DNA from 4 places in the Rahnella sp. CJA17(1/100) genome. Region 3 is predicted to be linked to each of the others. Evidence: predicted binding sites of a transcription regulator. Region 3 holds the regulator's gene; each other region holds the start of a gene.
The links. The regulator CRP, encoded in region 3, controls carbon source genes, mostly activating them, when cyclic AMP is high. The targets are predictions, from matches to a motif close to ATGTGANNNNNNTCACAT.
Positions count from the first base shown of each region.

Region 1 (3,181 bases), on a different contig from region 3:
GGCTGTTGTTCGCCATGTTGTTTCCGGGATCGTTAAGGATGATCCCACCCCATTTGATTTACCCCGTGCACAACAAAACAAGGTTCTGCGTCACACCAGGTAATCACATACTGTTATTCCTGACCTTAACAATATTATTTTCTTATTCGCCTCACGGCGATAGAAAGCCCTTCGCAGTTAAGCGCCTGAATTCAATTAATGAGAAGAAGAGATGAAGGTTTGTTTTGCAGAACCGGCAGACTCAACAAAAGACTGTGTAATGTCGCCAGCACAATGCCCGGCTTTCTTTTCGCAGAAAGCGGCTGAGGATAATTTTGTGGTACGCATTGCGACACGATACTCTCCAAAAACAAATAAAATGGCTTCAATCTTTCTGTCTCTAGCAAGATTCGTTCTCACTCAGAGCATCCCGCTTAACAAAATTCCATTTTTGAAGGCGATTTGAAAATTATCAGAAGCCTGATACAGGCGCCAATAAATTTTGCAAATTTGTTACGCAATTCTCTTTTACTGGTTACAAGCCCGATGAGTCATCCACAAGGAAACATTTGGAAACCTTGGTTAACTCATTGTTTATTGGCATTTTTACGATAATTTTTAGCGCAAAATTAACGTCACTGATTGCATAAGAACTCGCCTGACACAATCCGTTAACATTAAGATGTTTTCAAGGATAAACACCTGTTAACTGCGGTGTTAACACTAATAACATCTCGATACAGCATGCACAAGCCTTACAGAATGATGTGGATAAATTAGCGTCAAAACGGGCAGTAAAGATGCGTATTTAGCTAAAAATTCGCTAAGTTTATTAGAAGAAATGAAGACTTGGTTCGAAAAGAAGAATGAGACGTGGCTTTACGCCACATTTAGGTGCAAACGCGCTTAATTAAGTCATTAGCTGCACTATATTAATGCATCGCATTATAAGGAAAGGTAATAATTATCACGAAAACCCACCCGTGTTTCCGTGATAATTCAGTGACCAGCAGGTTAGAGCAGGCCAGGGAAAATAGCTTTAATCCCTGTCACAATAAATTCGATACCCAGAGACATCAGCAAAAGCCCCATGATACGCGTAATCACGTTAATCCCGGTTTGCCCCAGTAATCGCACCAGCAATGGTGCCGCTCTGAACAGTAACCAGCAACAAAATGCAAAGAAGATAATCGCAAGTGTCAGTCCCAGCAGATTCGGCCAGCTGTGATAGCGTGAACTCCATACAATCGTTGAACTGATTGCGCCCGGTCCGGCCATCAGAGGTAGCGCAAGCGGAACCACCCCGACATTTTCACGTATCGCTGTTTCTGATTTTTCCTGCTTGTTCTGTTTGTCCTCGCCCAGTTTCCCGCTGATCATCGACATCGCAATGGTGACCACCAGGATCCCACCCGCAATTCGGAATGAATCAATCGATATACCAAACAGATGCAAAATGGCATCGCCCAGGAAAAGTGCAGTCGACAATATAATGGCAACCGACAGGTTTGCCGTCATATTGGTTTTATTACGCCCCGCTGCCGCCTGATAGCTTGTCATGCTGATGAAGACTGGCAAGATCCCCACAGGGTTGACCAGCGCAAACAGACCGACGAAAAACTTGATATACCCTGAAAAATCTAATAAAGATTGGCTCACGCAGAACTCCGCATAACTATGCCAGTAGATGAAGGTTTTGATGGGCGCTAATGTACTGGAATCCCCGTAAAGGCGCCACGTCGTTTCATAGTTTTTATCACCAGATTTCTGAACAAAGGCAGTGAATACAACTTTTGTTAAAAAACAGATTTTTTATTGATAACTTTAGATACAAAACTGTATTATCCAAGGGAGAATTTGATAACCATTCTCAATATCAAGTTGCTGAAAGGTGTCAGCATCAGTATTTAGTGATCCAGATCAAATTGACGCTGCCTACAAATAGGTAATCTCAGTACATAGTCACTCAGCGTTACATGAAAGATAAAACGTCCAGTGATGAAGGTGATTTATTTAACGTCATCTGCTTTACCCGGTGCTTCACAACTGAAAGCTCTTTGAGCAAATAAAGAGACAAAGACAACACATTGAGAATCTTAGATTTAATTAGTTTCTCACGGTGACTGATAGCAGGTCTATACTAGTCTTTGGCGGATTATTTACTAAAAGAGTTTAACTTTATCAGGAGAGCATTATGGCTGTAACAAATGTCGCTGAACTAAACGCACTCGTTGCTCGGGTCAAGAAGGCACAGCGCGAATATGCCAACTTCAGTCAAGAACAAGTGGATAAGATTTTCGCTGCCGCCGCCCTGGCTGCTGCCGATTCTCGAATTTTGCTGGCAAAATTGGCTGTTGAAGAATCCGGAATGGGTATTGTTGAAGACAAAGTGATCAAAAACCACTTCGCTTCAGAATACATTTACAATGCTTACAAAGATGAAAAAACCTGTGGCATCCTGGGCCAGGATGACACCTTCGGTACCATCACTATCGCCGAGCCAATTGGTCTGATTTGCGGTATCGTTCCGACTACCAACCCAACTTCTACTGCAATTTTCAAGGCGCTTATCAGCCTGAAAACCCGTAACGGCATCATCTTCTCCCCACACCCACGTGCTAAAAATGCAACGAACAAAGCTGCGGATATCGTCCTGCAAGCCGCCATCGCTGCGGGTGCGCCAAAAGATATCATTGGCTGGATTGATGAACCAAGCGTAGAGCTTTCCAACCAACTGATGCACCACCCGGATCTGAACCTGATTCTGGCAACAGGTGGTCCGGGCATGGTTAAAGCAGCTTATAGCTCCGGTAAACCAGCAATCGGCGTGGGTGCAGGTAATACACCAGTCGTTGTTGATGAAACCGCAGATATCAAACGTGTTGTTGCTTCCGTCCTGATGTCTAAAACCTTCGATAACGGTGTCATCTGTGCCTCTGAGCAGTCCATCATCGTGGTTGATTCAGCTTATAATGCAGTCCGTGAACGTTTCGCTTCTCACGGCGGCTACATGCTGCAGGGTAAAGAACTCAAAGCCGTTTCAGATATCATTCTGAAAAATGGCGGCCTCAACGCCGCTATCGTAGGTCAACCAGCAGTGAAAATTGCTGAAATGGCTGGCATTAAAGTGCCTGCGAATACTAAAGTGCTCATCGGTGAAGTCACCATTGTTGACGAATCTGAACCATTTGCGCATGAAAAA
Region 1 covers NZ_CAWOJA010000027.1:1,903-5,083, reverse strand. Annotated here, with positions in the region: gene AACU55_RS14400 (hypothetical protein) at 196-399, opposite strand; gene AACU55_RS14395 (YchE family NAAT transporter) at 994-1,638, opposite strand; gene adhE (bifunctional acetaldehyde-CoA/alcohol dehydrogenase) at 2,174-3,181, shown strand, end outside.
Region 1: AACU55_RS14395 (YchE family NAAT transporter) is a predicted target of CRP. The motif match lies at 1,888-1,905, and genes of this name have one in related genera.

Region 2 (3,181 bases), on a different contig from region 3:
AAGAGTCTCTGGAAGAAAACATCGAAATTTGCAGCAAGTATTTAGCTCGCATGGCAAAAATCGACATGACTCTGGAAATCGAACTGGGTTGTACCGGTGGTGAAGAAGATGGCGTAGACAACAGCCATATGGACGCATCTGCACTGTACACTCAACCGCAAGACGTTGATTATGCATACGAAAAACTGAACGCCATCAGCCCGCGTTTCACTATCGCTGCGTCATTCGGTAACGTACACGGTGTTTACAAACCAGGTAACGTTAAACTGACTCCAACGATCCTGCGTGATTCTCAGGAATACGTGTGCAAGAAACATAACCTGCCACACAACAGCCTGAACTTCGTATTCCACGGCGGTTCCGGTTCTACTGCAGCAGAAATCAAAGAATCTGTAGGTTACGGTGTTATCAAAATGAACATCGATACCGATACCCAGTGGGCTAACTGGGACGGTATCCTGCAGTTCTACAAGAAAAACGAAGCTTACCTGCAAGGTCAGTTGGGTAACCCGGAAGGCGCGGACAAACCTAACAAGAAATTCTATGACCCGCGCGTATGGCTGCGTTCTGCACAGTCTTCCATGGTGACTCGCCTGGAACTGGCATTCAAAGAACTGAACGCAATCGACGTACTGTAATTCTTACGCTTCCGGTGCTTGACCACCGGAATGTGAGGATAATCGTCAAAGGGGCTTAGGCCCCTTTTTTATTGCCTGCTTTCCGGCCACAATAGCCCGTTATCCGTGTTTCGCCAGAATCCCCGAAGAGAGAGCCATGAAGCCAAAATCTGTCACCCTCGATGATGTCGCGCGCCACGCCGGTGTGTCTTATCAGACCGTTTCGCGCGTCCTGAATCAGGCTGCACACGTCTCGGTCAGAACGCGCAACAAAGTCGAACAGGCAATGGCTGCGCTGAATTACGTCCCGAACCGTGTCGCCCAGCAACTGGCGGGCAAACAAAGTTACACGCTTGGGCTGGCGACCACCGAGCTGGCGCTACATGCCCCGTCGCAAATCGCGTCGGCAATGAAAACCCGCGCAAACCAGCTAGGTTTCAACGTCGTGATATCGATGATTGATAACCTGAGCCTTGCCGCGTGTCGTACTGCGGTGAATGAACTGATGTCGCAGCGTGTCGATGGCGTGCTGATTAACGTGCCGCTGTCGAATGAGGACGCAGACGCGATCGCACAGCTTTGTGGCAATTTACCGGCGCTGTTTCTGGATGTCGATCCGCAGGCCGATGTGTTTAAAATTCTGTTCGATCCTCACTGCGGGGCAGAGCAGGGCGTCGAACATCTGCTGGCGCTCGGACATCAGCAGATCGCCGTACTGACCGGCCCGCTCGAATCCATATCTGCACGCTTACGTTATGAAGGCTGGCTGAATACGCTGGCATTGCACGATATTACGCCGTGCACGGTTCAGCATGGCGACTGGAGCGCGGCTTCGGGTTACCAGCAGGCGTTATTGTTGCTCAATCAGCCCGCACGCCCTACGGCGATTCTGGTCGCCAATGATCAGATGGCGCTGGGCGTACTGCGCGCTGTCCATGAGTTTGGCCTGCGGGTGCCGGAGCAAATCTCGGTGATGGGCTATGACGATACTGAAGACAGCGCATTTTTCTTCCCGCCGCTGACCACCATCAAACAGGATTTCCGCCTGCTCGGTCACGAGAGCATTAACCGGCTGGTAGAGCATCTGCATACGCATGGCGATCACCCGCAGTCCTCATTGTTACTGCCCACTTCTTTGGTTGAACGCCATACAACCGCCAGACCGGGTACAGACACTGTGTCGCAGGAAACTTTATCGCAGGAACTGATCCGCATCGCACGTCAGCTCAGCGCGCTGTAAATCTTTTTTAAGAACTGACTGACGCGGAATTTGTGATCCGCGTCCCTTTCCCGCATCCCCGCACTTTACTTACTCTCTCCGGTTACGCATGTTTATATTATTGTGAGCGCATAACAATTTACCGGGGAGATATTATGAATCCATCAGCGGAAGATAAATTATCATCGCTGGCCACTGTTCTGGCCCGCCGTGACTGGGAAAAACCGGCCTCGACGCAGTGCAACCGATTACCCGCACACCCGCCGTTCAACAGCTGGCGAAATGCAGAGGAAGCGAGAAACAACAAGGCTTCAGAAAAAATTCGTAACCTGAATGGCGAGTGGGCGTTCAGCTATTTTAACCGTCCTGAAGCCGTGCCGGAGCAATGGCTGCAACAGGATCTGCCTGATGCCGATGCTGTGCAGGTGCCGTCAAACTGGCAGTTAGCGGGTTATGACGCGCCGATTTATACCAACGTGCAGTACCCGATCCCCGTCAATCCGCCATTTGTACCGGAAGAAAACCCTGCGGGTTGTTACTCGCTCACAGTTTCTGTGGATAATGACTGGCTGAGCAGCGGGCAGACGCGCATCGTGTTTAACGGCGTCAATTCTGCGTTCTATTTATGGTGCAACGGTCAGTGGATCGGCTATTCCCAGGACAGCCGTTTACCGGCGGAATTCGATCTCAGTCATGTGCTGCACGCGGGTGAAAACCGTCTGGCGGTGATGGTGCTGCGCTGGAGCGACGGCAGTTATCTGGAAGATCAGGATATGTGGCGCATGAGCGGCATCTTCCGTGATGTCACCTTGCTGCATAAACCGGCAGAGCAGATCACCGATTTGCAGGTGCGCACGCATCTGTTCCACGGCTTCACGCAGGCCGAGCTGGAAGTACAAGTCAGCGCCGCGGTACCACAGGACACCGCAGCTGATTATCAGGTGCGCGTCCAGTTATGGCAGGGCGATAAACCGGTCGCAGAACATCAGCAACCGCTCGGCAGTGAAATCATTGATGAACGCGGGACGGCATTTGACCGCACCACGCTGCGTCTGCCGGTCAGCCGGCCCGCATTATGGAGCGCTGAACAGCCCGCTTTATACCGTGCTGTCATTTCCCTGATTTCGCCGCAGGGCCAGCTTATTGAAGCCGAGGCCTGTGACGTCGGTTTCCGTCAGGTGGAAATCAGCAACGGGCTGCTGAAAGTGAACGATCAGCCGGTGCTGATCCGGGGCACCAACCGTCACGAGCATCATCCCGAAAACGGTCAGGTGATGGACGAAGCGACGATGCGCCGCGATATCGTGCTGATGAAACAGCACAACTTCAACGCCGTGCGCTGCTC
Region 2 covers NZ_CAWOJA010000005.1:64,175-67,355, reverse strand. Annotated here, with positions in the region: gene fbaA (class II fructose-bisphosphate aldolase) at 1-638, shown strand, start outside; gene AACU55_RS03570 (LacI family DNA-binding transcriptional regulator) at 775-1,857, shown strand; gene AACU55_RS03565 (beta-galactosidase) at 1,992-3,181, shown strand, end outside.
Region 2: AACU55_RS03565 (beta-galactosidase) is a predicted target of CRP. The motif match lies at 1,888-1,905, and genes of this name have one in related genera.

Region 3 (3,181 bases):
TTTGTTTTACGAAGGGTTACACGGTGGTGTGGTGGCGGACAAAATTGACGTTGCCGCGCAGGTCGACCTGCTGGTCGGCGTAGTGCCTATCGTCAACCTCGAATGGATCCAGAAACTGGTGCGCGATACCGGCGAGCGCGGGCATTCCCGTGAAGCGGTGATGGATTCCGTCGTGCGTTCGATGGATGACTATATCAATTACATTACCCCGCAGTTTTCCCGCACGCACATCAATTTCCAGCGGGTACCCACCATCGACACCTCGAACCCGTTTGCCGCCAAAGCCATTCCGTCACTGGATGAAAGCTTTGTGGTGATTCATTTTCAGGGACTGGATGACATCGATTTCCCGTATCTGCTGGCCATGCTGCAAGGGTCGTTTATCTCGCACATCAAAACACTGGTGGTGCCGGGCGGCAAAATGGGGCTGGCGATGGAGCTGATCATGGCGCCGCTGGTGCAGCGCCTGATGGAAGGCAAGAAGATCGAGTAAACTTTATTCGGCTGCAATCACTTCAAAGCTGTGGGTGATTGTGGCCGCTTTCCCCAGCATCAGAGACACAGAACAGTATTTTTCGGCAGACAGGCTGACTGCGCGTTCAACAATCTTATCGGTCAGATCCTTACCGGTGACGATAAAATGCAGATTGATGTGAGTGAACAGACGCGGCGCTTCTTCGCGGCGTTGTGAGGTCAGCTTCACTTCACAATCACGCACGTCATTACGACCTTTTTGCAAAATTGACACCACGTCGATTGCACTACACCCCCCTGCGGACATCAGTAACATTTCCATCGGGCTTGGGGCTTTATCACCCGCGTTTCCATCCATTGAAATCTGATGACCCGATGCAGACTCACCTAAAAATGTCAGTCCTTCAACCCATTTGACACGTGCATGCATGAACTATTCTCCCGGTGAATAAACTTGTCGAAATCTGCTCTCAGAGTACCCTTTCACCTAAAATCTGGCAACGTAACCCGATCGCCATCATGCTGAAGCGAGACAACAGAAGACAGCATCTCAAACCTGTGCTACAAACAAAGCCGAAACATACTTTCCAGTAAATTGCGGTGACGGTTTTTGCGGTTTAAGTACAGAACCCACGGTGATGACAGCAATAAACAGGCTGTTGCACTCCGACATCCGCTTGCAGCATTTCTGGAGAGTTATATGCTGAAAGGGCGCTTTGGATTTGAAGTGCCGTACAGGGAACTCTGAGCCCTGTGATTTTGGGCAGCGATAACAACAGAGGATAATAGCAAATGGTTCTCGGCAAGCCACAAACAGACCCGACTCTTGAATGGTTCCTGTCTCACTGTCATATACATAAGTATCCTTCTAAAAGTACGCTGATTCACCAGGGTGAAAAAGCCGAAACGCTTTACTACATCGTGAAAGGGTCAGTTGCTGTCCTGATTAAAGATGAAGAAGGCAAGGAAATGATACTGTCCTACCTTAACCAAGGTGACTTCATCGGTGAGCTGGGACTCTTCGAAGAAGGTCAGGAACGCAGTGCCTGGGTACGTGCTAAAACTGCCTGTGAAGTGGCTGAAATTTCATATAAAAAATTCCGCCAGCTGATTCAGGTTAACCCGGATATTCTGATGCGTCTCTCCGCGCAGATGGCCAACCGTCTGCAAGTGACGTCAGAGAAAGTCGGCAACCTTGCCTTCCTTGACGTTACCGGTCGCATCGCTCAAACCTTGCTCAATCTGGCTAAACAGCCTGATGCAATGACCCATCCGGACGGGATGCAAATCAAGATCACCCGCCAGGAAATTGGCCAAATCGTCGGTTGTTCACGTGAAACAGTCGGACGCATTCTCAAAATGCTGGAAGATCAGAGCCTGATCTCCGCACACGGTAAAACGATTGTCGTTTACGGCACACGTTAATCCCTCAAAAATTGGCGCGGCAAAACACTGTCGCGCCTTTTTTATGGGCTAAGCTTTACCCATGACGCTATGGCGAAGACTGTTTTACCATCCTGAAGTGAACTACGCGCTGCGCCAGACGCTGGTGTTGTGCTTACCTGTTGGCATTTGCTGGCTGTTTGGCAATTTGCAAATGGGCCTGCTGTTTTCCCTCTGCCCGGCCTGTTGTAACATCGCCGGTCTGGATACCCCGCATAAACGCTTTTTCAAACGCCTGCTCGTCGGCGGTTCACTCTTTGCCGTGAGCAGCCTTCTGCTGCAACTGATGCTCGAAAGCTGGCATATACCGCTGCCGCTGATCATGCTGTCGCTGGCGTTACTGCTGGGCGTCACCGGTGAAATCAGCCCGCTGCATGCGCGCCTGTTGCCCGGTGCGCTGGTGGCGACTATCTTCACGCTGAGTATGGTGGGTGTGCGCCCGATGTGGCAGGCCCCGGTGTTGTTCGCCGCTGGCACAGCCTGGTACGGATTGTTTAACTGGGCGTGGTTTCGTATTTCGGAAGAACAGCCGATGCGCGAAACGCTCAGCCAGCTCTATCTGCAACTCGCGGATTATTTCGAAGCCAAGTACAGCCTGCTGACGCAACACACCGATCCCGAAACTGCGTTACCCCCACTGCTAACCCGCCAGCAGCAGGTTATCGACCTGATTGCCCTGCTTTATCAGCAATTACACATGTTGCCCCAGCACGGACATCATCATCACCATAAACGGCTGTTTCAGCGTTTTCAGGTGGCGCTCGATTTGCAGGAGCACATTACAGTGAGCCTGCATCAGCCGGAAGAAGTGCAGAAACTGGTGGAGGAAAGCCATGCCGAAGCGGTTATCCGCCGAAATGCGCAGGTGATTTCCACCCGTCTTCGGGTGATTGCCGACGATATTCTTTATCATCGTTTATCCGGGCGCTTTACGATGGCCAATGAGCTGACCGCGCTGGAGAAAATCGCCGCGCGTAACCCGGACAATCCGGTAGGTCAGTTTTGTTATTACCATTTCAGCCGCATTGCCCGTCTGTTACGCACACAGCGGCCGTTGTACAAACGTGACCTGATGAACACCCAGCCGCGTTTGCCCTTCTGGCCCGCGCTGAAAAGCTATCTTTCCTTCAAATCCGTGGCACTGCGTAATGCCGCACGTTTGGGCATTATTCTGGCGATTGGCAGCAGTCTGGGTCTGTTCTTCAATTTGCCCAAACCCTACTGGATCTTGCTGACTATCATGTTGGTCAGCCAGAACGGTTAT
Region 3 covers NZ_CAWOJA010000003.1:137,607-140,787, reverse strand. Annotated here, with positions in the region: gene AACU55_RS02325 (phosphoribulokinase) at 1-493, shown strand, start outside; gene AACU55_RS02320 (OsmC family protein) at 497-904, opposite strand; gene crp (cAMP-activated global transcriptional regulator CRP) at 1,267-1,899, shown strand; gene AACU55_RS02310 (YccS/YhfK family putative transporter) at 1,961-3,181, shown strand, end outside.

Region 4 (3,181 bases), on a different contig from region 3:
CTTAATTTGTATTACCCATTTCAATAATCCAAACTAAAATTACTCTGCAGATCAATGATACTGTATGAGAGAGATATCATCTGCTCAGCTAACATGTTGTTTCTTTTGGTTTTATAACAAATCATGGAGTGTTATTTTATGAAGCTATTCAAAACATTGTCCGCATTCTGCATGGCAGCGGTTGTGGTCCTGGCTGTTGCCGCTTGTGCGCCGACCAAAAAATCAGAAGGAACCGGTGGTTACATCGATGACACTGTCGTCACCACAAAAGTAAAATCTGCCCTGCTGGCAGATAAGAGTATTAAATCCACTGAGATCAGTGTCGAGACCTTTAAAGGCCGCGTACAGTTGAGTGGTTTTGTGACGTCAACAGCAGATGCAAACCGTGCAGTTGAAGTGACTCGCGGCGTAGCCGGTGTGCGTTCAATTGAGAATGATATGCGACTGAAATAATCAGGAATGTAGCAAACTGAAAATCTAAGAGGCGCCGAAGCGCCTAATGCCGGTCACTTAAGGAAATGAGGCCCGTGAATTTGGGCCTTCGATGAAGAAAAATAGCGCTATAAGCCTGATTCCTTCATTATCCTTTGAAGCACAAAAATGAATTTGTATTCATAAAAATGCTTAAGTGACCGGCATTAGCCGAAGCGCCTCTTTTTTTGGACCGTCTTTCCGGAAATCAGAAACGATAGCCGGCGCCAAACATAAAGACCCATGGGTCGATCCGGGTGTTGATGTTTTGCTGCTCACCACCAGCTTTGAATTTGACTTCCGTATCAATATCCATCCACCAGACAGACATGTTAATTAACCAGTTATCGTCCAGGTTGTAATCCAGACCAGCCTGCGTTGCCACACCCCAGGAATCTTTGACGCTTAAATCAGACAGCCCGGCATCACGCCCGGTCTGGTTGAAATCCGCGTCATAAAATGTGGTGTAGTTGATACCTACTCCGAGGTACGGACGCAATTTGTCCTGACGGTCACCAAAGTAATATTGCGCCATCAGAGACGGCGGTAATTGTTTCACTTCTGCGATAGTCCCGGTACTTTGCAGACCGACTTTGTGCTGGAACGGCGTGGCTGCAAGCAACTCCATCCCGATATTGTCAGTGAACATGTAACCGAGGGTTAATCCCATCTGCGTGTTGTTATTGATATTAAATGAACCCAGACCCAGCACGTTGTCCGAGCCTTCTGTCGGACGAACCGTGGCTGTCCCTACGCGAAAAATCACATCCCCTGCCTGATGTGCGCTCGAGACTGCCGGAAATGCCGCTGCTGCCACTAATGCCCAATATGCTGCTTTCATTGTCCCTTCCCTTTGTGTGGATTAGTTATCAACTGCGCGAATGATACCTACTCTTTGGTATGGTTTGATCAATGCGGGATCACATCTTTAAAACAAAAAGTAAGAAAATGCATCTTCCGCAAAGCGATCTAAATCTATAAAAACAAAGGAATTGATCTGCATCAAAAATGAGGAGATTTTGTTGTTTTGTTAACAGGTGATATTTCAGTTGCTAAAAAAAATGGTGCTGCGTAATTTGCATACTCATAGTTAGTTTTGGTTTGGTGCCGTAAGGAGTCGGTAACTTCCAAGATGGGCGAAATTAACAATCCTTGTATGACCTGTGGCGCATGCTGCGCTTATTTCCGCGTTTCATTTTATTGGGCTGAATCTGAAGAGGCTGGCGGCTGTGTTCCGCAGGCACTGACAGAGCAAGTCACCCCTTTTCTGAGTTGCATGCAAGGCACGAACAGTAAAACGCCGCGCTGTGTTGCCCTGGAGGGTGAAGTGGGACATGCGGTTTCCTGTTCTGTTTATCTCAACCGTCCGACACCGTGCCGCGAATTCGATCAGTCAGGGTTGAATGGCATCGGCAATGCCGCCTGCGATCGTGCCCGTGCGAAGTATGGCCTGCCCCCTCTGGATGTAAATTTACCGACGATTGATCTCAGCCACCTCAGTTGCGTTTAAGCAGAGATTGATCGACGGGTCTGACAGGAAATCAGCGCAAAACTATCGGCGGAGGGTATTTAAAGGGTACAATCCCCGCCTTATTGATTTTTGCTTTTTGCCAAGGAGCGTCCATGTCTATCACGGCCAGTACGTTGTACCGTGACAGTTATAATTTTATGCGTAATCAGATGAGTAGCGTTTTGGCGCTCTCGGTTCTGGCCGCATTAATCACCGTCATATTAAGCTGGGTTTTAAGTCCTTCATCTGAGCAGGTCGAGGCCATCGGGCAACTGATGAGTAACATGACCGGCATGAGCGTCGGCGATATGATGGGATATATTGAGCAGCAGATTACTCCGGAGCAGCAAAGCGCGATTTTCCGTTACAGCCTGGCCGCTCTGCTGTCAACGCTCGCCGGAAACGTTATTCTGGTCGGCGGCGTTCTGACGTTGATCCAACTGATTTCTCAGGGCGTTCGCGCCAGTATCACGCAAATTTTGAGTGCGTCATTGCCGGTGTTGCCACGTCTGGCCATTTTGCTGTTTATTTACAGCATCATGTTCCGTATCGGTCTGGCGCTGCTGTTTGTTCCGGCATTCCTGATTGCGATTGCCTGGTCAATGTCACCGGTTATTTCCTGTAAAGAGAATGCCGGCGTGTTCAAAGCAATGCGCCTGAGCACCCGCCTGGCCTTCAGCAATGTGCGTCTGGTCGCCCCGGCCGTGATGCTGTGGATTGTGGCGCAGGTGGTGCTGATGCTGTTTGTTGGCGTACTGAGTGCGCTGAATCCGATGATTGGTGCAGTGATCCTCGGCGCAGTGAGCAACCTGATCAGCGCCTTTATGCTGATTTATCTGTTCCGTCTTTACATGAAATTACATGCATAATATAGACATAACTTTTTCAGGGGCGCTCCGGCGCCCTTTTCTTTTGTCCGCGAAATGATTCCGGTATAGTCATCCCATACATAAAACATGGAATGAAGTATGAAGCAGCTCCTCGATTTTCTTCCCCTGATTGTCTTTTTTGTGGTTTATAAGCTTTACGATATTTTTGTCGCATCAGGCGCGTTAATTGCGGCCACCGCGTTAGCGTTAGTGATTACCTGGATTCTGTATCGCAAAATCGAGAAGATGACGTTAATCACCTTCGCGATGGTCGCTGTTTTCGGCACCCTGACACTGGTTTTCCATAATGACGAATTCATTAAATGGAAAG
Region 4 covers NZ_CAWOJA010000012.1:1,053-4,233, reverse strand. Annotated here, with positions in the region: gene AACU55_RS08870 (BON domain-containing protein) at 139-453, shown strand; gene ompW (outer membrane protein OmpW) at 680-1,312, opposite strand; gene AACU55_RS08860 (YkgJ family cysteine cluster protein) at 1,604-1,981, shown strand; gene AACU55_RS08855 (YciC family protein) at 2,095-2,850, shown strand; gene AACU55_RS08850 (septation protein A) at 2,950-3,181, shown strand, end outside.
Region 4: ompW (outer membrane protein OmpW) is a predicted target of CRP. The motif match lies at 1,462-1,479, and genes of this name have one in related genera.